2 regions of the Sphingobium sp. WTD-1 genome follow, and region 1 is predicted to be linked to the other one. Evidence: predicted binding sites of a transcription regulator. Region 1 holds the regulator's gene; the other holds the start of a gene.
What was found. Region 1 encodes LexA, which represses DNA repair genes until DNA is damaged. Its sites were predicted from a motif close to GTTCCNCNCTTGTTCT; they were not measured.
Positions count from the first base shown of each region.

Region 2: the regulator LexA is predicted to act here: its motif matches at 2,321-2,336, upstream of N6H05_RS02295 (ImuA family protein).

Region 1 is NZ_CP119127.1:2,725,141-2,741,255, forward strand. Features, by position in the region: gene N6H05_RS13580 (coiled-coil domain-containing protein) at 1-706, opposite strand, end outside; gene N6H05_RS13585 (Hpt domain-containing protein) at 788-1,090, shown strand; gene N6H05_RS13590 (hypothetical protein) at 1,192-2,364, shown strand; gene N6H05_RS13595 (DUF2336 domain-containing protein) at 2,442-3,527, shown strand; gene N6H05_RS13600 (sensor histidine kinase) at 3,524-4,915, shown strand; gene N6H05_RS13605 (gamma-glutamylcyclotransferase family protein) at 4,992-5,333, shown strand; gene N6H05_RS13610 (citrate synthase) at 5,394-6,680, opposite strand; gene gltX (glutamate--tRNA ligase) at 6,701-8,155, opposite strand; gene N6H05_RS13620 (ComEC/Rec2 family competence protein) at 8,193-10,340, shown strand; gene N6H05_RS13625 (nuclear transport factor 2 family protein) at 10,317-11,033, opposite strand; gene lexA (transcriptional repressor LexA) at 11,141-11,818, opposite strand; gene N6H05_RS13635 (molybdopterin molybdotransferase MoeA) at 11,931-13,115, opposite strand; gene moaC (cyclic pyranopterin monophosphate synthase MoaC) at 13,112-13,597, opposite strand; gene trpC (indole-3-glycerol phosphate synthase TrpC) at 13,594-14,385, opposite strand; gene trpD (anthranilate phosphoribosyltransferase) at 14,382-15,374, opposite strand; gene N6H05_RS13655 (chloride channel protein) at 15,521-16,115, shown strand, end outside.
Region 2 is NZ_CP119127.1:431,112-447,226, forward strand. Features, by position in the region: gene trbB (P-type conjugative transfer ATPase TrbB) at 1-385, opposite strand, end outside; gene N6H05_RS02280 (DUF6961 family protein) at 617-793, opposite strand; gene N6H05_RS02285 (SOS response-associated peptidase) at 802-1,407, opposite strand; gene N6H05_RS02290 (SOS response-associated peptidase family protein) at 1,570-2,229, opposite strand; gene N6H05_RS02295 (ImuA family protein) at 2,359-3,087, shown strand; gene N6H05_RS02300 (DUF6504 family protein) at 3,011-4,552, shown strand; partial or broken gene N6H05_RS02305 (error-prone DNA polymerase) at 4,552-7,901, shown strand; gene N6H05_RS02310 (DUF5818 domain-containing protein) at 7,926-8,126, opposite strand; gene N6H05_RS02315 (S1/P1 nuclease) at 8,128-8,958, opposite strand; gene N6H05_RS02320 (2Fe-2S iron-sulfur cluster-binding protein) at 9,304-9,810, shown strand; gene N6H05_RS02325 (FAD binding domain-containing protein) at 9,807-10,790, shown strand; gene N6H05_RS02330 (xanthine dehydrogenase family protein molybdopterin-binding subunit) at 10,787-13,120, shown strand; gene N6H05_RS02335 (hypothetical protein) at 13,592-14,284, shown strand; gene N6H05_RS02340 (hypothetical protein) at 14,277-14,669, shown strand; gene N6H05_RS02345 (restriction endonuclease) at 14,674-15,681, shown strand; partial or broken gene N6H05_RS02350 (IS5 family transposase) at 15,779-16,115, shown strand, end outside.

The sequences.
Region 1 (16,115 bases):
GCGTGTCGATCCGTTCGGCCAGCGCATGGCCATTGTCCATGATCTGCGCGGCCATGCGCACGGATCGTTCTTCGAGCTGCGGCATGGCGGCGATCAGCGCGTCCATCCGTGCGACCAGGGCGGTGCCGGCCCGCTCGGCGCTTTCGGCGCGATCGGCGGTGGTCTGGGCGCGGCCGGCGATCAGTTCGGCCGATGCCTCCATATTGCTGCTGGCGGCGGCGCCATAGCTGTCGAGCAGTTCGGCCTGATCCTGCATCGTCTGGCGTGCGGATTCGAGCCGGTCGGCGATCCGGCCGAGGCGCAGTTCGAGCAGTTCGGCCTCGGTCCGCAGCGCATGGGCGGTATCGAGATAGCGGCGGGATTCGGCGCGGCTGTTACGCACGATCAGCAGATAGGCGATGCCGAGCAGGCTGATCGGCACCAGCAGCGTGGCGACGAGCGCGGGCCAGGCGGCCGGGCCGGCCCGCCACTGATCCGATACGATCGTTGCCCAGAGCGCGAAGCCGAGCCAGAGCGCGGCCAGCAGGCCGAGCCCGATCCGGGCATTGCGCACCAGCTTTTCGCCTTCCCCCTGCGCGTCGTCAGGGGCATCATCAATGTCCAGTACGGCCTGCTTCAATAGCAGGATGTCATCCGCGGCCGGCGCGTTGCCGGTCGCGTTTCCCTCGTCTCGCCAGAATTCGACGATTGTGCTGCCCCCATTCATGGGTGTGATCCTATCATCTTTTCCGTCTGCGCAAATGCCTTGTTACCAAAACTTAACGCAATTTCGATAGCTTCCGTCCCCATGTCCTATGATCCTGGCGCTCTTAATGCGGCATTGGCCGCCGCCGTCGGCGAAGACGCGGTGCTGATCGCCGATCTGCGCGTGGCTTTCCTTGAAAGCGCAGAGCGCCATCTCGACCTGATGAGCCGGGCGCGCTGCGACGCCAATTGGGAATTGGCGGCCTGGCGTTTGAAAGGTCTGGCGGCGAGTTTCGGCCTGACCAGCCTGATGGCGCTGGCGGACGAGGCGGTCGAGGCCGCGCCGGGCGATCCGCGCGTCTTGCAGCGTTTGCGCAGCACGATCGCGCTGTTGCAGCAGGGCTGACCGACGGCTTGAAACCGGCGATTTGAAAGCACCTGCTTGCGCTGCGTCGTTCGGCTTGCAAGAAGATCGTCGCAATCAAAACGGGTCGGTTTCCAGACAATATGACATTCGCGGCCATTCTCAGTGCCAGCCGGGCTTCAAGTGATTCGCCTGCAGCGCTTCGCGCTACCCTGCATTTCGCCGGCCAGACGCTGGTCGAATATCAGGCGCGACAGGCGGTCCGGGCCGGTGCGGACCGGATCATGATCCTGGTCAGCGTCATCACGCCGGCCATTTCGCAGGCGGTCGATCGGCTGAGCGCGGACGGCATTGCGGTCGCCCTGATCCGCGACATGGTGTCGATGGTGCGCGATGCGCCACGCGATGCCGATGTGCTACTGGTGGCCGATGGCGCGGTGGTGGCACAGGGCCATTATGATGCGCTGGCGGGGCAGGCGGGCAATGCTTTGCTTGTCACCGACGACAGCCGCGCCAGCGCGCCGTTCGAGCGCATTGACGCAGGCCAGCGCTGGGCCGGGCTGGCGCGGATCAATCCGGCGCTGCTGTTCGGCACGCTGGACATGATCGGCGACTGGGATCTGGCGCTGACGCTGGTGCGATCGGCGGTGCAGGGCGGTGCGGTGCGAATCACCGTGCCGCAGGATGATCTGCTGGAAGGCCGAGTCGCGCTGGTCGACGGGCAGGAACAGGCGGACCTGGCCGCGCAGGCGGTGATGTCGACCGGGACGCGGTCGGGATCGTCCAGCCGCGGCGGGATCGAACATTATCTGTTCGGGCCGCTGGCCCGGCTGCTCGGCCCAGCGCTGATGCGCAGCCAGGTGCCGGCAATGCAGGTGCGGATCGGTTCGATCGCGCTGGCCGGCATTGCGCTGATGCCGCTGGAACTGGGCTGGCCGGGCGCCGGGCTCAGCCTGTTGCTGCTCGCCCTGCTGCTGGCGGAATTGGCCGATCGGCTCGATGAAATGGCGCTGCGCCGGCCGCCGAGCGGCTGGATCGCCTTTCTGGCGCCGGGGCTGGCGCTGATCGGGGTGATGCTGTCGGGCAGCGGGATGGTGCCAAACTATCTGGCGCTGCTGTTGGGCATCATCACGGTTGCCGATCGCTGGCGCCGGACCGGGGCAGCGCGCCCCTGGATGATCTTCACGCCGGGCACCGCGCTTTCGGTGCTGCTGGCAGCCCTGCTGACGGGCGCGGAGGCACTTGGTTTCGACGTTGCGATGCTTGCGGCAATCGGATCAATCGGGGCGATCATCCTGTCGCGTCGGGGCGGATGATTTTTGTCGCTCCGCGACGCGTGAATTTGCTTTCAGGGTTTAGTGCATTTTAACGACGTGGGGTTATGCTGCCTTGCATGAGCGCCCACACGTCCCTTGCCGGATCCATCATGGCGGACAGCTGGCCCATGGCACATGTCATGGCCGGCATGTCGGCCGTGCCCGTCGGCCATGCGATTGATCTCGCCTTTTTCTTCCCGGTCGAGGACCGGGCGCGCCATGATGCGCTGATCGCCGGGACGCGCCGTCATCTGGGCGGATGCCTGACCGCGATCGAGACCGCGCTGCGGCTGAGCCTGGCAGGCGATCCTGCAATTGCCGCCGCGCTGGGGCGTTGGCCCGATGGGTTGTGCTGGCCGACCATCTGTGCGCAGCCGACCCTGCTGGGGCCGGCCCTGCTGGCCCATATGCAGATGCGCGCGGGGGTGAGCCTGTTGCTGCGGCAGATCGGGCGCCCCGATGGCGAGCCGCCGGAACAGCCCGAGGCCGAATCGATCCTGTCGTCGGACGATCCCGAAATTGGCGATGCGATCGTCGCGCTGGCGCTGGCCGAGGGGCAGTGGCAGGCGATGGGGGGCGAGGATCAGCCGATGCGCCCCGATCTGCCGGCCGAACATTTCGCCGAACTGGTGTGGACGGCGGCCGCCTGTCTGGCGGCGGTGGTGCAGCGGACCGCGCTGGAGCCCGACAATCAATTGCTCGGCGCGTTCGAGCGGGCGGGCTGGGCACTGCTCGCCAGCCATGACGAAAGCAATGGCCCGATCGCGGCCGCCGACCAACTGGTGCGCCGATTGGGACCGCAGGCCGATGCGCCTGACCTTCTGGGCGCGGCGCTGGGGCAGCGGCGTTTCCTGCTGTTCGCGGCGCTGGCTGGGCGACGGCTGCGCCTCGGCACCGCACAGGTGACGGACATATTGATCATGGGGCCGGTGATGCAGGTGGCGACACTGTGCCGGGCGCTGGGCGGAACCGGGGCGGATTATCGACATCTGCTGCTGGCGCTGCGGCCGGTGCGGCCGGGCCTGTCCGACGCGGTGATCGTGGCCGAGGCCGACCAATATCAATTGCTGAGCGATGGGAAGGCGGAAGCCGTGGTGGGCGCCTTGCGTGCGCCGGCCGCCTTCCGCGCGAAGCTGGATCATTTGCGGCGCGTCACGGGATGAACATGACGCTCCACCCCTCCATTGTCCGGGCGACGGCATCGGCGGACGGCACGCTTCTGAGTGCCGACGCGCCGCTGCTTGCCCTGCAACGGGAGGCGGGGAGTGATCTGCTGGGGCCGCTCGCCATTCCGCAACTGGCCGCCGTGGTGCGGCTGGCGGCGCGGCTGGGTGTCACCGTATCGCGTCCTGTAGTCGCGGCGGCCGAGCGGGGCGATATCGACATGTGGGTGCGGGCGCGCAGCGACGAAGGGCCGGACGGACGCATCGTGTCGCTGGCGGTGGTCGACTGGAACGAGCGGCCGCCGCTCGCCAATGCCGGTGACCATAGCCGGCGCGAGGCCGACCTGGCGGCGCTGGCCGATGGCTGGACCTGGCAGATCGACACCCAGTTGCAGTTCCAGATGGCGATTGCCGGGACCGACCGGCAGGGTGCATTGCCGACGCAGCCGCCCCTGCCGGGCAGTCGTTTTTCCAGCTATTTCGAACTGCAGAGCGATGGCGAGGGCGACATGGCGATCCTGCGCGGCTTTACCCAGCGCCGCGCCTTCCGCGATCAGGTTGCGACACTCGTGCATGATCCCGAACAGCATGTGCGGCTGGCGGGCTTTCCACTGTTCGACCTGGCCGGCCATCTGGTCGGCTATCGCGGCAAGGCCTGCCCGATCGAGCGGCCGCCGGCGCTGGCGCGGGCGGATATGACGCAATTGTCGCTCTATCCCGGCGAGTTCGGCAAGCGGCTTGATCGCTCGCTGCGTCAGCCGCTGGGGCGGATCATCGCCAATGCCGACACGATCGGCGCACAGCTGGAAGGGCCGTTGCGGCCCGATTATGCCGACTATGCCAATGATATCGCGACGGCCGGCCGTCACCTGATGGCGCTGGTCGACGATCTGGCGGATCTGCAGGCGATCGACCGACCCGATTTCGGCGTGATCATCGAGGATGTCGACCTCGCGGACCTGGGCCGGCGGTCCGGCGGCCTGCTGACGGTCAAGGCGCTGGATCGGCACATCAAGATTCATTGCCCGGACGTCGATCAGGTGCTGATGGCGAAGGGCGAGTTCCGCCGTGTGCTGCAGATACTGGTCAATCTGGTCGGCAATGCGGTGCGTTATTCGCCCGAGGGATCGCAGGTCCGCATCGTCGTCGAGCGCGAGCATCGGCAGGCACGGGTGCTGGTGATCGACCAGGGGGCGGGCGTGGCGCTGGAGGATCGCGAGAAGATTTTCGACAAGTTCGAGCGACTGGGGCGCGACGATCCGGGCGGCAGCGGGCTTGGCCTCTATATCTCGCGCAAACTGGCGCGGGCGATGGGCGGCGACATCAGCATCGGCGGCACTCCGGGCGAGGGCGCGCGCTTCATCCTGACCTTGCCCGCGCTCGACTGACGCGCGCGCGATCGCGCTTATATGAGATAAAGAGCGCTTGTTTGTCCGGCGGATGCCGCCCCGATAGGGTGGCGGCATGGACAGATCGCATTGCCTGGCCACCTATGGCACGCTGGCGCCCGGACGGGCCAATCATCATCAGCTGGCGGAACTGCAGGGCCGTTGGCAGGCGGGGCATGTGACCGGCCATCTGGTCGCGCATGGCTGGGCCGCGTCGATGGGTTTTCCTGCCTTCATTCCCGACGAGGGCGGCGCAGCGGTGCCGGTCCAGCTGTTCCGCTCGCCCGACCTGCCGGCGCATTGGGCGCGGCTCGATGCGTTCGAGGGGACGGATTATCGCCGTGTCGCGATCGATGTCGTTACCGATCAGGGGCGGGTGCCGGCCTGGATCTATGTCTATGCAGGGGTAGGCGGCTGAGCCTTAACGAAAAACGGCGCCCGATGGGGCGCCGTTCCTCTTGTCTCTTGTGACCGCGTCTTAGCGCTTGTCGACGGCGACATAGTCGCGCTGCGTCGGGCCGGTGTAGAGCTGACGCGGACGGCCGATCTTCTGCGCTGGGTCCGAAATCATTTCGTTCCACTGCGCGACCCAGCCCACGGTGCGGGCGAGGGCGAAGAGCACGGTGAACATTTCGGTCGGGAAGCCGATCGCCGAGAGGATCACGCCCGAATAGAAGTCGACATTCGGGTAGAGCTTCTTCTCGATGAAGTAGGGATCGTTGAGGGCGATCTGCTCCAGTTCCTTAGCGACGTCGAAGATCGGGTCGTTGACGCCCAGCTTCTCAAGCACGTCCTTCGCGGTCTTCTGCATCACGGTCGCGCGCGGATCGTAATTCTTGTAGACGCGATGGCCAAAGCCCATCAGGCGGAACGGATCGTCCTTGTTCTTGGCGCGGGCGATATATTCCGGGATGCGATCGACGGTGCCGATTTCGCGCAGCATGTTGAGCGCGGCTTCGTTCGCGCCGCCATGCGCCGGACCCCACAGGCAGGCGATGCCAGCGGCGATGCAGGCGAAGGGATTGGCGCCCGACGAACCGGCGAGGCGGACGGTCGAGGTCGACGCGTTCTGCTCATGATCGGCATGCAGGGTGAAAATCTTGTCCATCGCGTCGACGACGATCGGATCGATCTTATACTCTTCCGCCGGGACCGAGAAGGTCATGTTCAGGAAGTTGGCGGTGTAGCTGAGGTCGTTGCGCGGATAGACGAAGGGCTGACCCACCGAATATTTGTACGCCATCGCAGCGATCGTCGGCATCTTGGCGATCAGGCGGTGGCTCGCAATGCGGCGCTGTTCCGGATCGTTGATGTCGGTCGAGTCATGATAGAAGGCCGACAGGGCACCGACGACGCCAACCATGATCGCCATCGGGTGGGCGTCACGACGGAAACCGCGGAAGAAGGCGGTCAGCTGTTCATGCACCATGGTGTGGCGCGTGATGGTGTTGGTGAACTCGGCCAGTTCCTTGGCCGAAGGCAGTTCGCCGTTCAGCAGCAGGTAGCAGACTTCCATGAAGCTGGACTGTTCGGCGAGCTGGCCGATCGGATAGCCGCGATGCAGCAGGATGCCCTGGTCGCCATCGATATAGGTCAGGCCCGATTCGCAGCTGGCGGTCGAGGTGAAACCCGGATCGTAGGTGAACATGCCGGTGTTGGCGTAGAGCTTGCGAACGTCGATGACCTGGGGACCGACGGTGCCATCCATGATGGCATAGTCCTTGGCCTCTCCGCCAACGGTCAAACTGGCATTATTATCCGACATGTTTTTCTCCTTAACTGCCGTCAACCGGCCACCGCGTGCCCTGCGGCGGTCAGTCGCTTCAAGCTTTCCTCTTTCCCCAGAAGGAAGAGGACATCAAAAATACCCGGCGAGACCGTGCGCCCGGTGAGCGCCGCACGAAGCGGTTGTGCCACCTTGCCCAGGCCAAGCCCCGCATCCTCTGCCACGCGGCGTATCACTTCATCGATCGCTTCAACCGTCCAGGACTGGACGGGCTGGAGAGCGTCGGCTGTCTTTTTCAGCAGCTCACGCGCGGGTTCATCTAGCAGAGCAGACGCCTTCTCGTCAAAATCGAGCGGGCAAGATTTGAACAGAAACTCCGCGCCTTCTGCAATTTCGTTAAGCGTCTTGGCCCGCGGCTTGAGCGAAACCATCGCCTGGGTCAAAATATCGCGCTGGGCGTCATTCAGTTGCGTATCAAGACGCGACTCAACGCGCGGGGCGACCAGAGCGGCCAAGCGCGCCTCGTCAGCCTCGCGTAGATAATGGCCGTTCAGATTTTCCAGCTTCTTGATGTCGAAGCGCGAGGGCGAGCGGCCGACGCCGTCGATATCGAACAGTTCGATGGCGCGCTCGATCGAGATGATCTCTTCATCGCCATGACCCCAACCCAGGCGCAGCAGATAGTTGAGCACCGCTTCGGGCAGCATCCCCATCTCGTCGCGATAGGCGTCGACGCCGAGCGCACCGTGGCGCTTCGACAGCTTCGCGCCGTCCGACCCGTGAATCAGCGGGATATGGCCATAGACCGGCTCTTCCCAGCCCATCGCCTTGATGATCGCCAGCTGGCGGAAGGCGTTGTTGAGATGATCGTCGCCACGGATGACATGGGTGACGCCCATGTCATGGTCGTCGACCACCACGGCCAGCATATAAGTGGGGGTGCCGTCCGACCGTAGCAGGATCATGTCGTCCAGTTCGGCATTCTGCACCACGACGCGGCCCTGCACCGCATCCTCGATCACCGTTTCGCCGGTCCGAGGGGCCTTGATACGGATGACGAAGGGCGCGCCTTCGGGCGCTTCCTCCGGCGAACGATCGCGCCAGCGGCCGTCATAGCGCATCGGCTGCTTGGCGGCGCGCTGCTGTTCGCGCAGTTCGGCCAGCTCTTCCTGCGTCGCATAGCAGCGATAGGCATGGCCATTGGCGAGCAGCTGGTTGGCGACCTCGGCATGGCGCGGGGTGCGCTCGAACTGGAACACCGCCGGCTCATCGCCACCCAGGTTCAGCCATTCCAGGCCGTCGAAGATGGCGGCCACGGCTTCCTCGGTGGAGCGGGCGCGATCCGTATCCTCGATGCGGAGCAGGAACTTGCCGCCATGATGGCGCGCAAACAGCCAGTTGAACAGCGCGGTGCGGGCGCCGCCAATATGCAGGAAGCCCGTTGGCGACGGGGCGAAACGGGTCACCACCTGCTTGTTCAATCCCGTTGCACTTGCCGTCATATTCGCTGACATTCTTCCTGCCTGATCCATGGATGCGACGCCCCCTAGCATGGCTTTTGAGCCACGACAAACGTCCGTTGGGCGCAGGACGGTGCGTATTGCGCACAATGGATTTGCGCGGATCGAACAATGGCTGGAGGTGGAGCGCGAACAGCTCGCCTTGTGGGTGCCGGTAGCGCTGGGCGCGGGCATTGCCGGCTGGTTCGTGCTGCCGGGGCCGGCACATTGGCTGGCCTGTTGCTGCGGGGCGCTGGGGCTGGCCTGTCTGGCACTATTGCTGCCGGTGGGCGCGCGATTGCGGCACATGCTGGTGGCGGGCGGGCTGCTCGCCTGCGTCGGTTGCCTGCTGGTCTGGGGCAAGGCGACATGGCTGGGTCAGCCGCCGCTGGCGCGTCCCATATTCGTACAGGTGACGGGACAGGTGACGGCGGTGGCCAAGCTGCCGGCGCAACAGATGGTGCGGGTGGGCCTGCGGCCGATCGCGGCGCCGGCGCTGCCCGCGGCGATCCGGGTGAATATCGCGGAGGCGGACGTGCCCGAAGGGCTGGGCAAGGGGGCGGTGCTGCGCTTTCGCGTGCGGCTGATGCCGCCCGCGCCGCCGAGCGTGCCTGGCGCGTTCGATTTTGCGCGACGCGCCTATTTCCAGGGGATCGGGGCGACCGGGCGGGCGCTGGCGCCGGTCGAAATGGTGGAGCAGGCGCGCGAGGGGCCGACGCTGCGGGCGCGACTGTTCGATCATATCAGCGGGCAGGTGGCGGGCGCACCGGCGGGGATTGCGGTAGCGCTGGCGACCGGCGACCAGGGCGCGATTGCCGAAGCGGATGCGGAGGCGATGCGGCGCAGTGGCCTTGCCCATCTGCTGTCGATCAGCGGGCTGCATGTGACGGCGCTGGTCGGGGCGGTGATATTCCTGTTGTTGCGCTTGCTGGCGCTGATCCCCCGCGCGGCGCTGGACTGGCCGCTGATGCTGATCGCGGCGACCGGCGGCGCGTTGGCGGGGATCGGCTATACGCTGCTGACCGGGGCGGAGGTGCCGACGGTGCGATCCTGTGTCGCGGCGCTGCTGGTGCTGGGCGGGCTGGCGCTGGGGCGCGAGGCGATTACTTTGCGGCTGGTGGCGACCGGGGCACTGGTGGTGCTGGCCTTCTGGCCCGAGGCGCTGATCGGCCCGAGCTTCCAGATGAGCTTTGCCGCCGTGGTCGCGCTGGTGGCGCTGGGCGAACATCGGCGGTTCAAGGCGTTTGCGATGGCGCGGGACGAGCCTTGGTCGCGCAAGGCCGGGCGGACGGTGGCGGCAATGCTGTTGACGGGGCTTGCCATCGAACTGGTGCTGGCGCCGATCGCCCTTTTCCATTTTCACAAGGCAGGTTTGCTCGGCGCGGTGGCCAATCTGGTCGCGATCCCGCTCACCACCTTCGTCATCATGCCGCTGGAGGCGCTGGCGCTGGGCTTCGACCTCGTCGGGCTGGGCGCGCCCTTCTGGTGGCTCACGGCTAAGGCGATCGCGCTGTTGCTGGCGGTGGCGCATGGCGTGGCGGCGAGCCCGATGGCGGTGATGCTGGCGCCGGCGGTGCCGGGCTGGATTTTCGGGATCATTGTCGTTGGTGGTCTGTGGTGCCTGCTCTGGCGTAGTCGCTGGCGCTGGCTGGGGTTGGGGCCGGTGGCGATCGGCCTGATCGGCATCGCGCTGCTGACGCCGCCCGATATCGTGGTGACGGGCGATGGGCGGCATGTCGCGGTGCGGACGCCGGCGGGGACGATGGCGCTGCTGCGCGAGGGGGCGGGCGACTATGTCCGCGACGTGCTGAGCGAGAGCGCGGGCTATGACGGGACGCTGGAGGCGATCGCTAAGATGCCTCAGGCGCGCTGTTCGACTGATCTATGTGCGGTGACGTTGCCACGGGGCGGCCGCGACTGGCGCTTGCTGGTGACGCGCAATGCGATGCTGGTCGATAGGCCGATAATGGAGCGGGACTGCGCGGCGGCCGATATCGTCATCAGCGACCGGGGCCTGCCCCGGTGGTGCCGGCCGCGCTGGATGAAGATCGACCGCCGGCTGCTATCGCGCACCGGGGGCCTGTCGATTGGCCTTGAAGGCGGCAAAGTTCACACCGTCCATCGGCCCGGCGACGCGCATCCCTGGATCGTGCGACCGGCGGCGCGGCGGCGGGTGTCAGGGCAGTTTGGCGGAGGTTGATATCTGGCCGCTGGTGAGGTGACCGATCAGGCCGGTCACCGCGCCGGTGGGCGACCGGGTGAAGACCAGCAGGTCCGCGCCGCCGGGGATGGCGAAGGCGCCCGGACCGACATGGATCAGGGCAGTCGGCGCATCCTGTGACGTCGATTGGCCGTAGAGCGTGCCGTCGCGCGCGGTGATGAAGTCCGTCAGGCCGGCGGCCGAGCGATATTGGCCGACATAAGCGTCGAGAGGGTCGGTATCGGCGGGCACGGGGGTGGGCGGGTAGAGGATCGAACTGTCCTGCCGGTGCAGATAGAGCCAGCGGCCGCCCTGACGCACGAAGATATCGCTTTCGTGCCAGCCGCCGACGGCATCGGCCATGTCCTCGCGGATTTCGGCATCGACCAGAGCGATGTCGTCGAGGATGCGGGCGTGGATCGACTGGATGGCATAGGTGCGCGCCGGGTTGGAGATGGTCGGCAGATAGGCGGGCAGGTCGGCGCGGGTGCGGCGCTCGCCCAGATCGGAAACGACGACATAATCCTTGTCGAGCATCGCCATATATTTGGGGATGTCGCCGCTCTTGAGCGCGGCCAGGCGCGTTTCGATCAGGCTGCGGAAAGGGGCAAGGGTCTGTTCGTTATCCTGCGCGAACGCAGGAGAGGCACATAGCAGGATGATGGCCGGACAGATGGAGCGCAAATAGGACATGGGCCAGACCCCCTGTAACGCGGCGCCATGCTATCATGGTTGCAGCGGGCTGCCCATGCGGGATTGCAAGTCGGAAGCGGCGGAACGCTGGTCCGCCGCTCACCGGGTCAGTTGTAGCGGCGCAGCAGCCCGGCGAGCTTGCCCTGGATGCGGACCTGGCGCGAATCGTAGATCTGCGGTTCATAGGCGGCATTGGCGGGATCGAGCCGAACCCGGCTGCCTTCGCGGCGGAAATATTTGAGCGTGGCTTCAGCGTCGTCGATCAGGGCGACGACGATCTGGCCCTCGCGCGCGACATCGGTGCGCTGGATCAGCGCGAAGTCGCCGTCGAGAATGCCGGCCTCCATCATCGAATCCCCCGACACTTCGAGCGCATAATGATCGCCCGAGCCGAGCAAGGCGGCGGGGACGGAGAGCATGGTGTGGCTTTCCATCGCCTCGATCGGCACGCCGGCGGCGATGCGGCCGTGCAGCGGGATTTCGATCACGTCATTGGCGGCGGTCGGCAGCAGCACGGCGGGCGCCGATATCTTGGGCGTCGGAATGGCCGGAGCCGGCGCGCGATGCATCGCGTCGGGCAGCTTGAGCACTTCGAGCGCGCGGGCGCGGTTGGGCAGGCGGCGGATGAAGCCTCGCTCCTCCAGCGCATTGATCAGCCGGTGGATGCCGGACTTGGAGCGCAGGTCGAGCGCGTCCTTCATCTCCTCGAACGAAGGGGACACGCCGCCTTCTTCCAGCCGGGTCTGAATGAAGCTCAGCAATTCCTGCTGCTTGGGCGTCAACATCGGCGGTCCTCCATGGAACGAATGAAGAACGCATAGGAAACGGAAAGGGGCAAGTCAAGCGCGTTAAGCCATGCGCCGCTTTTGCCGGCCCGGTCGTCAGGCAGTCAGATAGTCAGGCGGTCAGGGGGATGATGTCCACCATGTCGCCGGCAATGGCGGGGGCTGAGCCGGCCGGGCGGCGGATCAGGCAGTCGGCCAGCGCCATGGCGGCGGTGGCGGCGCTGTCCTGCGCGGTGACCGAGACGATGCCGTCAGCCCCGCGATACGCCCGCAGATAATCGTCGCGTTCGGCCGTCGCACCGAGCGGCGCGGCAAGGCGGGCCTGCACGACCGGCGGCAATGGCGCGCGCGATCCGGCGAGATGGCGGACCAGCGGACAGAGGAACAGCGTGCCGGTGACGAAGGCGGAGACCGGGTTGCCCGGCAGGCCGAGAAAGATTGCATTGCCGAGGCGTCCCGCCATCAGCGGTTTGCCCGGCCGCATCGCGATCTTGTAGAAATCGAGCGTGCCGCCGGCGGCCGCGAAGGCGGGGCGGACATAGTCATGGTCGCCGACCGAGGCACCGCCGGTCGAGACGATGATGTCAGCCTGCGCCGCCTGTTTCAGCGCCTGCGTCATGGCGCCAAGATCGTCGGGCACGATGCCAAGGTCGATCACGTCGCAGGGCAGGGCGGCGAGCAGGGCGGCGAGCATCGGCGCGTTGGAGGAGGGGAGATAGCCCGGCGGCGTCGGCGCGCCTGGGGGAACAAGTTCATTACCGGTCGAGAGTAGGGCGATGCGGGGCCGGGCGCCGACGGGCAGGCTGCCATGGCCGCCCAGCACCGCAAGTGCGATTCGGCCCGGCGTGAGGCGGCTGCCGGCACTGACCAGCGGCGTGCCCGCGCGGAAATCGGAGCCGAGCGGGCGGACATGCTTGCCGGGCGTCAGGGCACCGTCATGGGCGGATAGCTTGTCGCCATCGCGGGTGGCATTTTCCTGGATCAATATGGCGTCGGCGCCGGCCGGCAAGGGCGCGCCGGTGAAGATACGGCAAGCCTGGCCCGGTTGCAGGGCCGGGATATCGGCATCGCCGGCGCTGCTGGTGGCGACCAACTGCCACGGCCCGGCGCCTTCGGATGCGCGCACGGCATAGCCGTCCATCGCGGAAAGATCGGCCCAGGGCTGGTCGCGGAGTGCGCTGATGTCGGTGGCGAGCCAGCGGCCGGCACAAGCGGCGACGGACACAAGTTCGGCCGGCAACGGATCGGCAAGGGCAAGGAGCCGCGCCTGCGCGTCCGCGACCGGCATCAGGCTCATCGGCTGGCATGCTCCGGTGCGGTCCAGTCGCCCGACTTGCCGCCGCGCTTGGCGAGCAGGCGAACCTCGCCGATTATCATGCCCTTATCGAGCGCCTTGGCCATGTCATAGATGGTCAGGAGCGCGGCGGTCGCGGCGGTCAGCGCCTCCATCTCCACCCCGGTCTGGCCGGCGGTGCGCGCGGTCGCGGTGACGGTGACGCCGTCGTCGTGCAGGGCAAAGTCGATGGTGACGGCGCTCAGCGGGATCGGATGGCAGAGCGGGATCAGTTCGGCGGTGCGCTTGGCCGCCATGATACCGGCGACACGGGCAACGGCCAGCACATCGCCCTTCTTGACGAGGCCGGCGGCGATCGCCTGCGCGGCATCGGCCGCCATGGTGACGCGCCCGGCGGCCACCGCTTCGCGCGTTGTCACGGCCTTGGCCGAGACATCGACCATGCGGGCGGCGCCGTCTTCGTCCAGATGGGTGAGGCCGGTCATGCGCCTGTCAGCAGGGTACGGGTCGCGGCCTCGACATCGGCCTGGCGCATCAGGGTTTCGCCGACCAGGAAGCAGCGCACGCCATGATCGGCCATGGCGGTAAGGTCGGCATGGGAACCAAGGCCGCTTTCGGCGACGAAGGTGCAGCCGTCGGGCGCCTTGCCGACCAGTTCATAGGTGCGGGCGAAATCGACGCTGAAATCGCGCAGGTCGCGGTTGTTGACGCCGATCAGGCGCGAGCGGAGCTTGAGCGCGCGCTCCAGTTCGGCCTCGTCATGCACCTCGATCAGGGCATCCATACCAAGGCCGAGCGCGGCATCCTCGATCTCCTGCATCTGGCTGTCGTCCAGTGCTGCGACGATGATCAGGATCGCGTCGGCGCCGAGCGCGCGGCTTTCGAGGATCTGCCAGGGATCGACGATGAAATCCTTGCGCAGCACCGGCAGGGCGCAGGCTGAACGGGCGGCCATCAGATAATCGTCATGGCCCTGGAAATAGGGCTCGTCGGTCAGCACCGAAAGGCAGGCGGCGCCGCCGGCGGCATAGGCCACCGCATGGGCCGGCGGATCGAAATCGGCGCGGATCAGCCCCTTGGACGGGCTGGCCTTCTTCACCTCGGCGATCAGGCCGAAGCCCGAGCGGGCGGCATCGTCCAGCGCCCTGCGAAAGCCGCGCGGCGGGGTCTGCTCGCTGGCGCGGGCGTGGAGCGATGCGATCGTGGTCGCGGCCTTGCGGCGGGCGACATCCTCGCGCTTGAAATCGCAGATTTCGATGAGCTTGTTAGTCATTGATAGGCAATCCAGCAATTGAGGAGCGCGTTGGCAAGGCCGTTGTCGATCGCTTCGGCGGCCTGTTCGACGCCCTCCTGGAAATCATGGGCAGCGTCAGCCACCACCAGAGCGGCGGCGGCGTTGAGCAGCACGGCGTCGCGGTAGGCGCCGGCCTCGCCCTGGAGCAGGGCGCGCAGCGCCGCAGCATTATGGGCCGGGTCGCCGCCGCGAATGGCGGTGACGGGATGGGTCGAGAGGCCGAGGTCCGCAGCGGTCAGGCGGCGCATCGCGACCACGCCGTCGGCCGTCACCTCGGCAATGTCGTTGCCGCCGGCGAGCGAGAGTTCGTCGAGCCCCTCGTCGCCCGACACGATCATCGCATGGGTGGCGCCCAGCTGACCCAGCGCATCGGCATAGATGGGGACGTAAGCGGGGCGGGCGATGCCGACCAGTTGGCGGCGGACATTGGCGGGATTGGCGAGCGGCCCCATCAGGTTGAAGATTGTGCGTTCGCCGATCGACCGGCGGATCGGGCCGAGGCGCTTGAGCGCTGGATGATAATTTTGCGCGAACAGGAAGCAGATGCCCAGATCCTTGAGCGTCGCTTCCGCCGTGGCGGCCGCGCGATCGAGATCAAGGCCCAGCGCTTCGAGCGTGTCGGCGGCCCCCGCCTTGGACGAGGCAGCGCGATTGCCATGCTTGGCGACCGGCACGCCGGCGGCCGCGACCACCAGGCTGACGGCGGTCGAGACGTTGAGCGTATGATGGCCGTCGCCGCCGGTGCCGCAGACGTCGATCGTGCCGTTGGGGGCGTCGACCGGGATCATCCGGGCGCGCATCGCACGGGCGGCGGCGGCGATCTCCGTCGCGGTCTCGCCGCGCCGCGCCATGGTGACGAGGAAGCCGGCAATCGCCTCGTCCGACAGGTCGGCGTCGAACAGCAGGTCGAAGGCGCGGGCGGCTTCGTCGGCGGCCAGGGGCGCGCTGGGATCGGGCAACAGGGTCATGGGCCAAGCCTTTAGTCCCGGCCACGCGCGAAAGTCGAGGGCGACATGCTATTTGCCCGCCAATTGGAATTTTGTTGCGTGGTCCGGCAATTGGCTTGACGGGTGGGGCTTGACGTGGGCGCCAAAGGGGCGTTGTCGGGAAAGCCATGCGTCGTTCCTGGTCGACCCTGTTCTGGAGCCTTGCCATCCGCCAACGCCGCCGGTTGCGCGAGAGCGAGGCGGCCTTCATCCTGCTCGCCATACTGGCGGGCGTGGCGGCGGGGCTGATCACCAACCTGTTGCAGCTGATGGCGCACGGCATTCAGGAACTGCTCTATGGCGTCAGCATCAACCGGCTGAGCGCGCTGGGCGAAATCCGCCATCCTTGGCGATTGCTCGGCCTGCCGCTGGGCGGGCTGGCGCTGGTGCTGCTGGCGCGGCTCCTGCGCCGCCGACAACGGCCGCTGATCGACGTGGTGGAGGCCAATGCGCTGCATGGCGGGCGCATCCCGATGGCCGACAATCTGGTGATTGCCGGGCAGACGGTGCTGTCGAACGGGGCTGGCGCCTCGGTCGGACTGGAGGCGGCCTATGCGCAGATGGGCGGCGGCGTCGCATCGCTGCTGGGGCAATGGCTGAAGCTGCGGCGCAACGATCTGCGCACCTTGGTCGGGGCGGGCGCGGGGGCAGGCGTGGGGGCGGCCTTCGGCGCACCGCTGGCCGGCGCCTTCTATGCGTTCGAGATCGTGATCGGCCATTATA
Region 2 (16,115 bases), 2.3 Mb from region 1:
AGTCGTCGATCGTGAAGATCGCGGTCGCTGGCTTGCGAATGGCGAAGGTCGGCGCCCTGACAATCGGTGGGAGCAGCCCCTCGAACCGCTCTCCCGTTATCGGCAACTCTGCCGACACGCGCGGCGATCCTGAATGTGCGTCCACGCCGACATGATGGGCGATGAGGCGAATGATGCGTTCTGCATCCTCTTGTGCCAGCCTGATGGCGCTGTCGTACATGCCCTCGCCCAGCCGATCTACCCAGAGGTGACCGTCCGGATTGAGCATGACCTCGACGACGGCCGGATCCTGGAGCCACCGCCCGATATGAGGCCCCAAGGCTGTCTGCAGCATGCGCGCGCTGCGCTGGGGCTTTCTGACAGCTATCGTCGCGGTCTCAGACATGCTTTTTCCCATCTGATGGCGATGCCGGATCGCCGATGGGATGATTAAGAGACGCAGAAAATGGCGGGTTTCAACAGATGTCTGCGATCATGAAGCTGTGGCGAAGAAAGACAGGCGCTGGCGTAGGACGCTGATCGCACACGGCCAATATCGTCGACGATTCTTCGTGCCGGATCCATTGGCGGCAGTTGATACCGGTCCGGCGGCTGGCCCCAAATGCGGCCAATCATGTCACTGGATGGTGCCGCCAGCGGCAAGAGCGTCAAGGCAATCGGCGATCGCAAGCCAGCGCAGCACGCCAGCCTCATCCCCCGCAATGGCAAGGGCTTTCACGCGCCCTGCGATGAACTCCGCTGCTCCGGTGCCATATTGGCGGTCCACGGCGAGAGCCGCGGCCCACCGTTCCATCTCTCGGGTCATAGGAGTGACGGTGCCTCGGCCACCGCCTTCTTCTTCACCCAGAGCTCGCTGGTGCGCGTCATCTCGATCAACGCATCGGGAAAGCAGCGGTCCTGAAAGGACACGGCGTCATCAAATGAGCCGTGAAGCCACCGCTCATAGTCTTCCGGCATGAGAAGCACCGGCATGCGATTATGCACAGGCCGGATGGCTTCGTTGCAATCGGTCATTACGCCCGAATAGACAGGCCCCCATTCATCGCTCACGCGCCAGAGCCCCGCCCATGCAAAGATTGGCTGTCCCTTCACATTGAACCAGGTCCGCGTCTTGGCGCCCTTTTGACCCTCCGCTTCGGCAAAGGCCGTCAGCGGGATGAGGCAGCGCCATTGCGGCTTGGCCGCCAGGCCTTTCCACATCGGCTTGGAGAGATCGGCGATATTGTTGACAGGCTTGGGCTTTGCCGTCGGGGCCATGCCCTTGAGGCGCAACGGGAAGCCCCAGGTCATCGACTGCATGATGCGCTGCCCGGCTTCCTCCCGGATCACGAGGCCCGGCGTGCCGGGATAGACCTCGTCACCGGCATTGGACATGACCGGGTTGGCGACGCCGAAATGGGCGGCCACCTCGGCAGCGCTCAGACGCTCGGTGTAGAGATTGCAGATGGCTGACCTCCTGTTCGAACGAAGCGGCTGGAGCAGTTGGCGATTCCAGCTTCATCCTATCATGGCGCGAAAGACGGGAAAGCCGCCTGTCTGGCAGGACAGCCGGCAAACTTCTCGACGCGGCTACAGCAAGAGCGCCTGCGCCTGCGTCCCGGGCGGCGGCGCCTTGCTGCGCCAGCTATCCTCGGTTTGCTGCACCTCCATCCGCTCGGCCGCGAAGGGTGGACGAAACTGAAACCGGATCACATCCTGGATGCCGCCATGCAGCCAGGCGTCATAGTCATGGGGGTCGAGCAGCACCGGCATCCGGTCATTGGTCGGTGGGATCGCCGCATTGGCCTCCATCGTCATGCCCGCATAGACCGGCCCCTCGCTCAGCAGGTTTCGGCAGAATCCGGCCCAGGCGATGATCGGCTGGCGCTTCACCGAAAACCAGGTCCTGGTCTTGGCACCGGGCACGCCATCGGGATTGGCAAAATGGGTGAGCACGATGAGGCAGCGATAGCGCGGATCGACCACCATCTCCTCCCACATTGGGTTGGTGAGATCGACGACAAGGCCGATCCGCCCCGCTTCTTCGCCGCGCGCGCGCATATCCTTGGTCAGGCGCGGAAAACCCCATGTCATCGTCCGCAAGAGGCGCCGGCCGCCCTTCTCGAAGACGACCAGCCCCGGCAGCCCTTCAACCGTCTCCTCGGGCACCGCGACCGACGGCAAGGGATCGACCCCGAAATGTGCCGCGATCTCGGCGATGCTCGCCCGCGCGCAATGCAGCCGTGACATGATGGGACCTCCTTGCCGGGACTCGAAGCCATCTCCTTAACATGGAACATATGAAGAACGAAATGCCATTGACTCTGGCGCAGGATTGGAGCGAACAAATGAGGAACATATTTTCGAGTCCCTGCCTCCATGTCCAAAACCGCCATCCTCGACGAGCTGCGTGCGCGTATCGCGCAGGTGGAAGCCGTGGGCGGTCGGCATCCGGTGCTGCCCTTCGGCATCGACGCCATCGACCATCATCTGCCGGGTGGCGGTATCGCGACCGGCGCTCTCCATGAGGTGGCGGGAAGTCCCGATCTCGCCGATGATGCGGCCGCCACCATCTTCCTGGCCGGCATTCTCGCGCGGTCGCGGGGCCAGATCATCTGGTGCCTCCACTGGCGCGACCTGTTTTCGCCGGCCCTGCATCTCGCCGGGCTCCACCCCGATCGGGTCATCTTTGTGGAAGCGGGCAATGACACCAATGTCCTCATCGCGATGGAGGAATGCCTGCGTCACCCCGGCCTTGGTGGTGTCGTCGGGGAACTCAGGAAAATGTCGCTGACCGCTTCGCGCCGGCTGCAGCTGGCAGCCGAACAATCGGGCGTGCTGGCCATGGTTTTTCGCCGCGCCATGCCCCCGGAAAGCCAGGCCGAGGGCAGCGCCGCGCTGACCCGCTGGCGGGTGCGGGCCGTGCCCAGCCCGGCGCTGGGCTTTCCCGGTCTCGCGCGTCCGCGCTGGTCGCTGGCGCTTGAGCGCGCGCGCGGCACCGAACCCCAAATCTGGACCGTAGAGGGAAGCGATGAGACGGGTTGTCTCGCTGTTCCTGCCGCGCTGGTCGACGGATCGTATCCGTCGCAAAGCCGGCAGGCCGCCTGAAGGCGGCGCACCGCCCCTCGTCACCGCCCATGCCGACCATGGCCGCCGCCTGATCGCGGCCGTGGACGAGGAGGCGCGCCGGCTTGGCATAGCCGTCGGCATGACGGTAACGCGCGCCCGGTCGCTGGCGCCGGACCTGGACGTCGTGGATGCCGATCCCGAGGGCGATCTTGAGGGCCTGCGCCGGCTCGCTCTGTGGGCAGGAAAGCGCTATTCTCCGATCGTCGCGCCCGATCCATCTGATGGCCTGTGGATCGATATTACCGGCTGCGCCCATCTTTTCGAGGGTGAAGTGCCACTCCTCAAGGACATGATGCGCCGGGTCAGTGGCTCGGGCCTCGCCTGCCAGGTCGCGGTCGCCGACACGCCCGGTTGCGCCCATGCGGTGGCACGGTTTGTGCCATCAGGACGGCCGAACATCATCGAGCCCGGGGCCACGCGCGCCGCGCTCTCGATCATGCCGGTGTCGGCGCTGCGCATCGAGCCGGGCGTCGTGAGCGAACTGCGCCGCATGGGGTTCGAGCGCATCGAGCAGCTGATCGCCGCGCCGCGTGCGCCCCTCGCCAAGCGGTTCGGCCGGCAGCTCTACAAACGGCTCGACCAGGCCCTGGGCCAGGTGCCCGAACCCATCGATCCGATCTACCGCGCCAGCTTGCCGCGCGTGCGGCGCAGCCTGCTCGAACCGATCGGTACCGCCGATGCCATTGGCCAGGTCATCGCGGACCTGTGCACCGATCTTGCCCGCCTCCTGCTGCGCGCGGGGACAGGCGCGCGCCGGCTCGATCTTCATTTCGAGCGGGTCGATGGCGCCAGGCAGGCCGTGCGGGTCGGGACTGCTTCCCCCTCGCGCGATGTGCGTCATTTGGCAAAGCTGCTCTCCCAGAAGATCGAGACGATTGATCCGGGCATGGGGATCGAGGCCATGGCACTGGTCGCGTCGCTCACCCAGCCCATGGCGGCCGCCCAGGTCGGGAGCGTCCTTGCCGGTGAAGAGCGCGGCCCGGATCTCGCCGCGATCGTCGATGCGCTCGCCAATCGCTTTGGCGCGCGCAGCCTCTATCGCTCGGCGCCGCGCGCAAGCAGCATGCCCGAACGCGAAGTCGGGCATGTCGCGCCGCTGTCATCGGCCGGCGGCGCTGGCTGGGCCGATGATCTTCCCCGGCCTGCCCGCATGCTGGTCCCGCCAGAGCCTGTCGACGTGATGGCGATGCTGCCCGATCATCCGCCTGCCATGTTCGTCTGGCGGGGGCGGCGCCATCGGATCGCCCAGGCCGATGGGCCAGAGCGCCTGCATGGCGAATGGTGGCGTGAGGGCGGCCATGAGGCAGACACACCCTATGCCGTGCGGGATTATTTCCAGGTCGAGACGGTGAGCGGCGCGCGATACTGGCTGTTCCGCATGGGGGATGGTGAGCAGGCGTCGACCGGCCCGATGCGCTGGTTCATCCATGGTGCCTTTGCATGATGTCCGAGAATGATCACGACCATGATCTCGAGGACGATCTTGAGGGCGCCCGCTATGTCGAGCTGCAGGTCACCAGCCATTTCTCCTTCCTGCGCGGCGCCTCCAGCCCTGAAGAGCTGTTCTCGGCCGCCGCGCTGCTGGGCCTGCCAGCCCTTGGCATCACCGATCGCAACAGTCTGGCTGGTGCCGTGCGAGCCTGGGACGCGCAGAAGGTCATAGGCTGCCGGGCGATCATCGGCTGCCGGCTGGACCTTGTCTGCGGCGCCTCTCTGCTCGTCTATCCCACGGACCGCGAGGCCTATTCGCGGCTCTGCCGGCTTTTGAGCATCGGCAAGGCCCGTGGCGGCAAGGGCAGCTGCCATCTCGACTGGTCGGACGTGGCGGACTGGGGGGAAGGAATGATCGGCATATTGGTGCCCGACCGCGCCGATGCGGCGTGCGAGGAGGCGCTCGACCGGCTTGCTGCCATCTTCGGCTCCCGCGCCTATCTCGCCCTTTCGATCCGGCGCCGGCCCCGCGATGCGATCCGGCTGCGCGATCTTGCCCGCCTCGCCGCGCGCGCCGGGGTGCAGACCGTCGCCACCGGCGACATTCTCTACCATGCGCCCGAGCGACGGCTGCTGCAGGATGTGGTGAGCTGCATTCGCGAAAAATGCACGGTCGACACGCTGGGCCAGCGCCGCGAGCGTTTTGCCGACCGGCATCTCAAGTCCGTCGCGGAAATGGAGCGGCTCTTCACCCGCTATCTTGGCGACCTGACGCCGCTCCGCCGCAGCGTCGAGATCGCGCGGGCCTGCCGCTTCGACCTTGGTCAGCTCACTTATACCTATCCCGACGAGATCGGGGAAAGCGGCCTTACCCCGCAGCAGGAACTCGAGCGCCTGACCTGGACAAAGGCGCCGAGCCGCTATCCTCATGGGGTTCCCGACAATGTCCGCGAACAGCTCGCCCATGAGCTTCGGCTGATCGGCGATCTTGCCTATGCGCCCTATTTCCTCACCGTCCATTCGATCGTCCAGTTTGCCCGATCGAGGGATATTCTCTGCCAGGGGCGCGGCAGCGCCGCCAATTCGGCGGTCTGCTTCGTGCTCGGCATCACCTCGATCGACCCGGTCAAATCCGAACTGCTCTTCGAGCGCTTCGTGTCGGCCGAGCGGCGCGAGCCTCCTGATATCGACGTCGATTTCGAGCATGAGCGGCGTGAGGAAGTGATCCAGTGGATCTATGAAACCTATGGCCGCGAACGTTCGGCGCTGACCGCCGTCATCTCCCGCTTTCGCGCGCGCGGCGCCGTGCGCGAGGTGGGCAAGGCGCTGGGCTTAGCGAAGACATGCTGTCGGGCCTTTCAAGCCAGGTGTGGGGCTGGGCGCGCGATGGTGTCGAGGCGAAGCATGCACAGGAGCTCAATCTCGACACGAGCGACAAGCGCCTGGCGCTGACGCTCGAGCTCGCCCGCACCCTCATCAATACGCCGCGGCACATGTCCCAGCATCCCGGCGGCTTCGTGCTGACCCTGGGACGGCTCGACGAACTGGTGCCGATCGAGCCCGCTGCCATGGCCGATCGCCAGATCATCGAATGGGACAAGGATGATATCGATGCGCTCGGCTTCATGAAGGTCGATGTGCTGGGCCTTGGCATGCTGGGCTGCATGCGCCGCGCCTTCGCTCTGCTGGAGGATGACAAGGGCATCGCAATGGACCTGGCCTCCATTCCCCATGATGATCCGGAAACCTTTGCGATGATCCGCAAGGCCGATACGCTGGGCGTCTTCCAGATCGAGAGCCGGGCGCAGATGGCGATGCTGCCCCGGATCAAGCCGACCAAATTCTATGACCTGGTGGTCGAGGTGGCGATCGTACGCCCGGGCCCGATCCAGGGCGACATGGTCCATCCATACCTGCGCCGCCGCGAGGGCAAGGAAGCGATCAGCTATCCGACGCAGGAACTGCGCCGAGTGCTCGAAAAGACCCTGGGCGTCCCCCTCTTCCAGGAACAGGCGATGCGCGTCGCGATCGAATGCGCGGGTTTCACGCCGTCGGAGGCCGATCTGCTGCGCCGGGCGATGGCGACCTTCAAGCTGACCGGCGGGGTGTCCCATTTCCGCGACAAGCTCATCAACGGCATGATCGCGCGCGGCTATCAGCGCGATTTTGCCGAACAGACCTTCAAGCAGATTGAGGGCTTTGGCTCCTACGGCTTTCCCGAAAGCCATGCCGCCTCCTTCGCCCTCATCGCCTATGCTTCTTCCTGGATGAAATGCCATCATCCCGACGTCTTTTGCGCAGCGCTTCTCAACGCCCAGCCCATGGGCTTTTATGCTCCCGCCCAGATCGTGCGGGACGCGCGCCAGCATGGGGTCGAGGTCCGCCCGATCGACGTCAATCACAGCCGCTGGGACTGCACGCTCGAGCCGACCCAGGGCCGCTATCATGCGTTGAGGATCGGCCTGCGCTATGCGCGCGAGCTCAAAAATGCCGATGGTGCCGCTATTGTCCTGGCACGGGGGACGGAACCCTATGCCAGCGTCGAGGAAATTCAGCGCCGCGCCGGCGTCAGCGGCCGCGCGCTCGACCGGATCGGCCATGCCGGTGGCTTTGGTTCGCTGGCGCTCTCGCGCCGCGCCGGCCTCTGGGAGGTGAAGGGTCTTGGCGAAGAGCCCCTGCCGCTCTTTGCCGCAGCGGACGCGCGGGCAGGCAAGCTCCGCCCCGAAGCGATTGAGCCGAACGTCATTCTCCCGCAGATGGGCGAAGGCGAGGAAGTGGTCGAGGATTATCGCGCGATCGGGCTCTCGCTGCGCGCCCATCCGCTCGCCTTCCTGCGCGACGAATTGGCGCGCCGGAAGATGGTGACCTGCGCCGCGCTCAAGGATATTCGCGACGGGCGATGGGTCAATCTCGCCGGTCTCGTTCTCCTGCGGCAGAAGCCGGGTTCCGCCAAGGGCACCATGTTCATCACGCTCGAGGATGAGACCGATGTCGCCAATCTCGTCGTCTGGCCCAATCTTTTCGAGAAGCATCGGCGCGTGGTGCTCGGCGCCTCGATGATGGGCGTGCGCGGCCAGGTCCAGAAGGAAGGCGAGGTCATCCATCTCATCGCCCAGCGGCTCGACGACCTCTCCCCTCTCCTCGCTAGCGTCGGGCAGCGGGCGGATGTGGCGAGCATCTATCAGGTCAGCCGCGCCGATATCGTGAAGAGCGCCATGGCCCCCGATCCGCGCGATGCGGCGAACAGGCCGCTCGGGCGCGGACCCCGCGATCTTTACGATCCTGATCTGCGCCTGGGCTCGGGCATCATTCCGGGCCAGCCGACAGAGGGCATCAAGGTCAAGACACGGGATTTTCGCTGAAAGGCGGCAAGCCGGCGGTGCGGCTCAGGCCGGCTCGATCTGCTCGACATCGAGCATGTCGAAATCGGATCTCGTTCCCACGACCCGGACCTTCTGGCCAAGAAGATGCCGGCAGGATCTGGGGCAATCGAGCCGCCATTCCCCACCATCGGCGACACGCAGCACGGTATAGGGATCGCCGCCAAGCAGGATGCCGAACAGTTCGTGCCGCGTGCCGCGTGGCATGTCATTTGTGCCTTGGAGGCTTGCGGGGAGTTTGAGCCTGGGACGGGTTCTGGTCCTGCGGATTCTCGAACACCCAGTTGAGATAGGCGGCGATGCGGATACCACCGCGCTTGAGCCGATCATCAAGCTCGACCCGGTGCTGATAGGCATAGTCCCAGGACAGGCTGGTATCGGTGGGATAGATGGTCTTGCGCAGCGCGATGCTCTCGCGGATCCACGTACCGGGATCGCGATCATTCCAGGCAATGATCTGTTGCGGCGTGATCGCGCGCGACAGCCAGTCGGCGAGTTCCGAATAGGAGAGCGATCGCTGTTCGATCATCGCGCTGTCCCAGACCGAATGGAGATTGGTCGAGCGACCGAACCGGCTCACCTTCATGTCATTGCCACCCCGGTCATTGCCGCCGCCGGCATGAAGCGGCTGGTGGAGGTCACCGATGATATGGACGACAAAGCGCAGGGCCAGGCGCTTGTCGTCGAGCGAGGCGGCGGGATTGCGCAGCGTTGCCGTGAAGCGGCCAAGCGCGCTCATCGCGTCGCCTTCGGGCGGCGCGTCGGCGCTCGTATAGGCGTCGCCCTCGCGCACGGTGACATAATGCCATGGGCTGGCCTGCTTCTGCCAGAAATCGGCAGGGGCGGATTTCATGTCGTCGGGCCAGGTCGCCGCCTGTGCCAGATCCTCCTCGCCCAGGAGAAGCTGGACATTGGCGCGGGCCACGCCGCTCAGGTTGCGATCGGCGATCGCGCCGGTCACCCGATGGCCGATGGGCCCCCATGCAAAGGCCGGCGAGGTGATCGAGAGAAGGATTAGAGGTAGAATGAGTTTGCGCATGGACGCACCATTAGCGCGTCTCCACGCATGATCCAGCAATTCGATTCTGGATCCATTTGGAAGGCTACGGCTCGCGAGCTTAGGCAAGTCGGACACAGGGTTCTGAACCTATCCCACTGGTCGGCCTGTCAACTATCGCCCTGAATTCCTGGCGTGCCATCGCGCACATCTGCTTCCAGAAAGGTGGCACCACCATGTCGATCATCGCTTATGCGGGCGGTAGTTTCCAGCCTGATTGATGAGAGCCCGATCGGCAATCGCATCTGGAAAATGCTGTCGATGGGCCCGAAACCTCGATCCGCGCATTTCTACATCGTTTACGCACCCGACTATGGGGAGTGATGGATGAGCATCCTTGTAAATGGCGCCTTGGCCGAGTGTCCTGAAGACCCTCGTGTTTCCCTCCTCGACTTTCTGCGGGAGCATCAGGGCCTCACCGGATCGAAGAAAGGCTGCAATCAAGGAGCATGTGGCGCCTGCACCGTGCTGGCAAATGGGGAGCGGATCCTCTCCTGTCTCGCGCTCGCCGTTCAATATGAGGGGCAGGAGATCATCACGATCGAAGGCTTGGGAACGGCCGACAATCTGCACCCGCTTCAGCAGGCCTTTGTCGAGCATGACGGTTTCCAATGCGGCTATTGCACGCCGGGACAGATATGCTCTGCAGTCGGGATGGCCGCCGAACTGCAACGCGGCGTTCCCAGTCACGTAACGCACGCGCTCGACACCGACAGCATAGGGATGACGCGCGACGAGGTTCGTGAGCGGATGAGCGGCAACCTGTGCCGCTGCGGCGCGCATAATGGCATCGTCGATGCGATCCTCGAGACGTTTGCGGAGGTCACCGAATGATCCCCTTTACCTATCATCGCGCCGCCAACGCCGACGAGGCGCTGCGACAGGCCGGTAACGGCGTCCGCTATCTTGGCGGAGGAACAAACCTCGTCGATCTCATGCGGGAAAATATCGAGCGTCCATCGACCTTGATCGATGTGACAGGTCTCGACACGGGCATAGTCGAGCAATCCGATGGCGGCATGCTGATCGGGGCTGCGGCGCGCAACACTGCGGTGGCCGAACATCGCGCCATCCGCGAACGATATCCCCTTCTTTCCCGCGCGATCGTCGCCGGAGCCAGCGCGCAGATCCGCAATATGGCTACCGTCGCCGGCAACATCCTGCAGCGCACCCGGTGCCTCTATTTCTACGACCAGGATGGCACGCAATGTAACAAGCGCATCCCGGGAAGCGGCTGCGATGCGATTGGCGGCTTCACCAGAAATCATGCGATTCTTGGCGCGTCCGATCATTGTATCGCCACCCATCCATCGGACATGTGCGTGGCCTTGGCTGCGCTAGACGCCGCTGTGCATGTGCGAGGACCCGACGGCGAAAGAAGGATTGCGTTCGCTGACATTCATCGCTTGCCCGGCGAGCGACCCGATATCGACACCAATCTGCAGCAGGGCGAACTCATCACCGCAATCGAACTGCCAGCCGTGCCATCCACTGCGCGCTCAACCTACCGAAAGGTCCGTGATCGGGCGAGCTATGCGTTCGCGCTGGTGTCCGTCGCGGCCGTCCTCGATGTGGAACAGGGGCATGTGCGGGACGTCCGGCTGGCGCTCGGCGGCGTTGCCCATAAGCCTTGGCGTGCAGCCAGAGCGGAAGCGCTTTTGCGTGGATCACCTGCAACGGTGGATGCCTTCATCAAGGCAGCCTCGGAAGAACTGTCCCATGCCCGGCCGCTCCGGGACAATGGCTTCAAGGTCGCGCTCGCGCAGCGGACGATGGTCGCTGTACTCACGCAGTTGATGGAGGACATGGCATGAGCCTGATCGATAGCGGCAAGGCGTTGGCGCAAGGCCTGATGCAGGGCGCGATGGCGAAGGTAGTGGCGCTCGCGCCAGATAGCTGGATGCCGGGAGGCGAACCCGATCCGCTCATCCGTCACCAGCATGGTCATGTCGGCAAGCCCGTCTCGCGCATCGACGGGCCACTCAAGGTGACGGGGGCTGCTCCTTTTGCGGCGGAGTTTCCTCTGGAAAACATGGTCTACGCCGCCATCGTCTACAGCAGGATCGCGAAAGGTCGCATCACCTCGCTCAATGTCGAAACGGCTGAGAGCGCACCCGGCGTCCTGCTCGTGATGACCCATCGTAACGCGCCAAGACTCAAGCCTGCCCCCCTGTTCATGAGTGATCCCAAGGCCGCTGCGGGCGACAGCATTCCCGTCCTGCAGGATGAGAAGATCTACTGGAATGGTCAGCCGATTGCCATTGTGCTTGCTGACACACAGGAGCAGGCAGACCATGCCGCCACGCTGGTCGATGTGATATATGCGGCCGAGCCGGCGGAAACCGACTTTCACGCGGCGATCGCCAAGGGGACGACCCAATCGCAGTTCATGGGACAGCCGCTGCATGACCAGGTGGGCGATGCGCAGGCAGCATTCGAAAAGGCCGCCGTCAAGATCGACGCGGCCTATTCGACACCGCGCCACAATCATAATCCCATCGAGCTTCATGCCGTCACGCTATCGTGGCAGGGTGACACGTTACGCATCCATGATGCACAACAGGCGGTCGCGCATTCGGCCTGGACGCTGGGGCAGGTGTTCGATTTGCCAGCCGACAAGGTCGTCATCACATCGCCTTATGTCGGGGGCGGTTTCGGCAGTAAAACGCTGTGGCAGCATCAGATCATCGCGGCTGCAGCAGCGAAACTCGCCGAGCGACCTGTCCGATTGATGCTGACCCGAGAAGGTGTCTACCGCACCGTTGGCGGTCGTTCGCCGACCGAGCAGCAGGTCGCTCTGGGCGCGACCGCCGAGGGCAAGCTCACCGCACTCATCCATCGCGGTGTGACGGCCAAGACATCGCACAATGTCATGCCCGAACCATTCATCCTCCCGACGCGCAGCGCCTACGCCGCGGAGAATATCCTGCTGGACGTCCAGCATGTCGAGATCGACATGACCAGTAACACATTCATGCGCGCGCCAGGCGAGGCGGTGGGCACCTTCGCGCTTGAATGCGCGATGGACGAACTGGCCGAGAAGCTCGGTCTCGACCCCATCGAGCTCCGCTTGCGCAACGAGCCGGAGAAGGACCCGATATCCGGTCTGCCCTTTTCAGCGCGGCATATTGACCAGGCATGGCGCGACGGGGCCGAGCGCTTCGGGTGGAGCGCACGCAACCCTCTGCCAGGCATGCACCAGGAAGACGAATGGCTGATCGGCATGGGATGCGCTACCGCCACCTATCCCTATTACCGCATGCCCGGCGGCGCAGCCCGCATCACCGTGTCTCGCGCCGGCCATGCGACGATCGACATTGCCGCGCACGAAATGGGCATGGGTACGGCCACGGCGCAGACGCAGGTGATAGCCGAGCGGCTGGGCCTGCAGATGTCACAAATCCAATTCAACTATGGCGACTCAACCTTGCCTGGGCTGGTCCTTGCAGGCGGATCGCAGCAGACGGCATCGATTGGCGCGTCGGTGATTGCAGCCTACAACAAGCTGGTCGCGCAACTGCTGGCACTGGCAGGGAATGACTCGCCTCTGGCGGGGCTGAAACAGGCAGAGGTGGGAAGTCGGGATGGCGGCCTAGCCAGCCTGGAAGATCCATCTCGGTACGAGAGCTACGCGTCGATTCTCTCGCGCGCCCAGCGCGACGCCGTCGTCATCGAAGCCGAGCCGCCCATGCCGCTCGAGACCATGCACTGGTCGATGCACAGCCATGGCGCCATGTTCTGCGAAGTGCGGGTCAACATGATAACGGGTGAACCGTGCATATCTCGCTTCCTGGGGTCGTTCGACTGCGGCCGCATCCTCAATCCCAAGACGGCGGCGAGCCAGTTTAGGGGGGGCATCATCATGGGTCTGGGCCTCGCGCTGATGGAGGAAGCACAGTTCGACGAGCGGAGCGGACGGATCATGAACCCCAGCCTCGCTGAATATCATATGCCGGTGCATATGGACGTTCCGGAAATCGATGTCATCTGGACCGACATACCCGACCCTCACACACCCATGGGCGCGCGGGGCGTCGGCGAAATTGGCATCACCGGGACGGGGGCTGCGGTCGCCAACGCGATCTACAATGCGACTGGGAAACGCGTGCGTGATTTGCCGATCACGCTCGACAAATTAATTTAGGATATCGCTTGATGGCAACGCCGGCTGTGATGACGGCAAATGGGACATTTTGCCCGGTCCGCTTTGGAGCGCCAAAACGGGAGACCGGACATTCGGATCACATCTACGTGATGAGCGCAGCCGCCCTTCATATTTGCCGTTTAAGCTGACGCACGAGCATTCCGGAAGCAGCGATTCGATCGTCTCCGTATTAATGCGATGCGCTGGAGGGAGGCCGCATAAAAATTGGCCTGCGCCAAGGCAGGGGCTTCTGCGACCGGGCGGAGCCCGGCATCCCGCCAGTCGATCATTACAGGATGGCCGCGACGCCACAGGCGACGCGAGGCTGAGCGATCCGCCGCATGCGGATCGTGGCCCTAGAGTGGAGGTCGTGCACCTGCGCGAGGCGCCCAAATCACTCCAATACCCAATACAAAGTAGCAATGCCACTTTCCCCTTGTGTTACTCAAAATAGCAATGCTATTTTAGACTATGGCCCGCGACCTAACCGAGCAGAAATACACGCAAGGGGACGTCCTTGCGGTCACGCGGCTACGTAAGGATCTGCTGCAGACGTGGATCAACCGGAAGGTTGTGGCGCTCGGCGAACAGCATCCTGGCAGCGGGCGTCGGCGGCTCTATTCCAAGATCGATATCGTCAAGCTCGCGCTGATGCGGCGGATTGCAGATTTCGGGCTCGACCTGTCGATCGGGCGCGATCTTGCAAGCGAGGCCGAGCGGCGCCTGCTCAGCGATCGCGGCGTCGAGTGGGGGGTGCACCTCTCGATCAAAAAGCGCGAAGCGACGCATGAGGAGATCAAGGTCGAGATCATCTCGGCTGGATATTCAACGCTCTCGCTCCACTATGGCGCCACGGTCGGCGACTCTCGCGACATGCGCGTGTCCAATTTTACCGAACCGTTCGAGCCGATGTTCAGCCGCCGAACGAAGGAGTTACTCGTCGAGGAACGGCCGATCGATCCCGACAAGCGCGACGCGTTGGCGCGTGCCGGCGTTCACGCCGAGCCGGCGCTGATCTTCCCGTTCGGCGAGATCGTCAATGGCGCGCTGGTCCAAATCGATGCGCTTGATCAGGGGCCGCTGCCCGGCGTGATGGATGCGATGATCGAAATTGAGCTCGGCAAACGCGCTAAAGCGATCGAGTTGAAGAGCGAACATGGCTGACGCCCGCGCCCGCGAGCAGCTGCGCCAGGAGCGCGAAGCGTTCAATCGGGCATGCCGGCATAGCGAAGCGTGGTTCCGGCTGCGGCTCGCGCTCGGCTATCTGGGCCTCGGCATAATGCTCGCGATCACGGGCACTGCGGCATGGGTGCTGTTCCACCCAACGACCTATGGGCCGCTGCCGCTCGGCACGGCGGGAGGCGCGATCCTGATCCAAACGCTCGGGCTCGGCTTTGCGATCGTGCGGATAGTGCTGCTCCAGCCGCAGGTCGCGGGTCTCACACCGGCGACGACAGTCGCCAATCGCGCGCGCACGCCAGCAAGTGGCAAGTCCCCCAAGGTAAGGATCGCCACGACGCCCAACAGCGCCGTTGCGAACGAGGGTTGATCCGATGGGCCATATCATCATGCCGGCCTTCGCCTTTCGCAGTGCGCTCAGCGAGGATAGTGGTGTACGATCGGGGTTCGCGCTGAGCGAGGCGGACATGCTCGCGCATCTGCCCGCCAACCATCATCTGCGCGAACGCCTGATCAGCGATGAGGTGCTGCGCCTCGGATCGGACGACTATGCCGAGGCGGTCGGCGACCTCCTGTTCGCGCTTGGGGCGACACCGAAACCCGGTATGCCGACGCTCGGTATGCGCCTGATGGCGCTGCTTGGAGGTGATTGGCGGTCGCAGTTCGCACTTGACGAGTTGCTGACCATCGAGGCGGTCGCGAACCATTATCTGCGCTTGCGGAACCAGAATGACGATGAGCAGGCGGCGATCTTCGCCGAGCTGAAGGCCATGGTCGACGGCAAGGCGGGCGTGTTCGATGCACTGATCGAGGCGATGACCCACGATTTGGCCTTTAATCCCCATTTCACGCGCGACGTTGCCAACGCCGATATGGTCGCGCTCAGCGCGCTGTTTGCCAGCGAGCAACTGCCGGCCGACGGCGCGCAGTATTTCGACCAGCGGTTCATCAACTATCTGGGCAGCCAGCCCGACAAATTGGGCGATATCCATTGGCGGCAGTTCGAGGGTCTGACAGCCGAGTGGTTCCAGCGCAGCGGCTATGACGTCGAGCTGGGGCCAGGCCGCAATGATGGCAGCGTCGACCTGCGGCTGTGGCATCGCGGCGCGCAGCCGGGTGCACCGCCCGCGGTCATCGTCCAGTGCAAGCGGCAGAAGCAGAAGGTCGAGCGCGTAGTGGTGAAGGCGCTCTATGCCGACATGCTCGAAGAGCGCGCCGGTGCCGGGCTGGTCGTCACGACGAGCGACATCAGCCCAGGCGCCGCCAAGGATGTCCGCGCACGTGCCTATCCGATCACCACGGCGAACCGAAAACAGGTACAGGACTGGATCCAGGCGATGCGCAAACCTCATGCCGGGATCGTCAGCGACTTGATCGGCTAAGTGCCAATGCGAACCAAGGACAGGCTAGGCGGCGTTGACAAAAGGGATTCCCAATCGGTGCGTGTTCTGATTCAAGGCTGCTCTTTGGGGAGCGGTCATGGATCGAGGGGATTTGTCGGACGCGGAGTGGGAGTTGATCGGGCCGCTACTCCCGTCCGAGCGTGGGAGGCATGCCCGACCGGCCGGCGATAACCGGCGCTTTCTCAATGGCATGCTGCATGTGCTGCGGGTCGGTTGCCCGTGGCGCGACATGCACGAGCGCTATGGCAAGTGGAACTCGGTCTATGTCCGGTTCCGGCGCTGGGCGGAGCAAGGCGTCTGGGACGCCATGCTGCAAACGTTGGTCGATCTGGGCCTCACCGACGACTGGCAGCACATGATCGACAGCACCACGGTTCGCGGCCACGTCTCGGCAGCGGGCGGAAAAGGGGGGC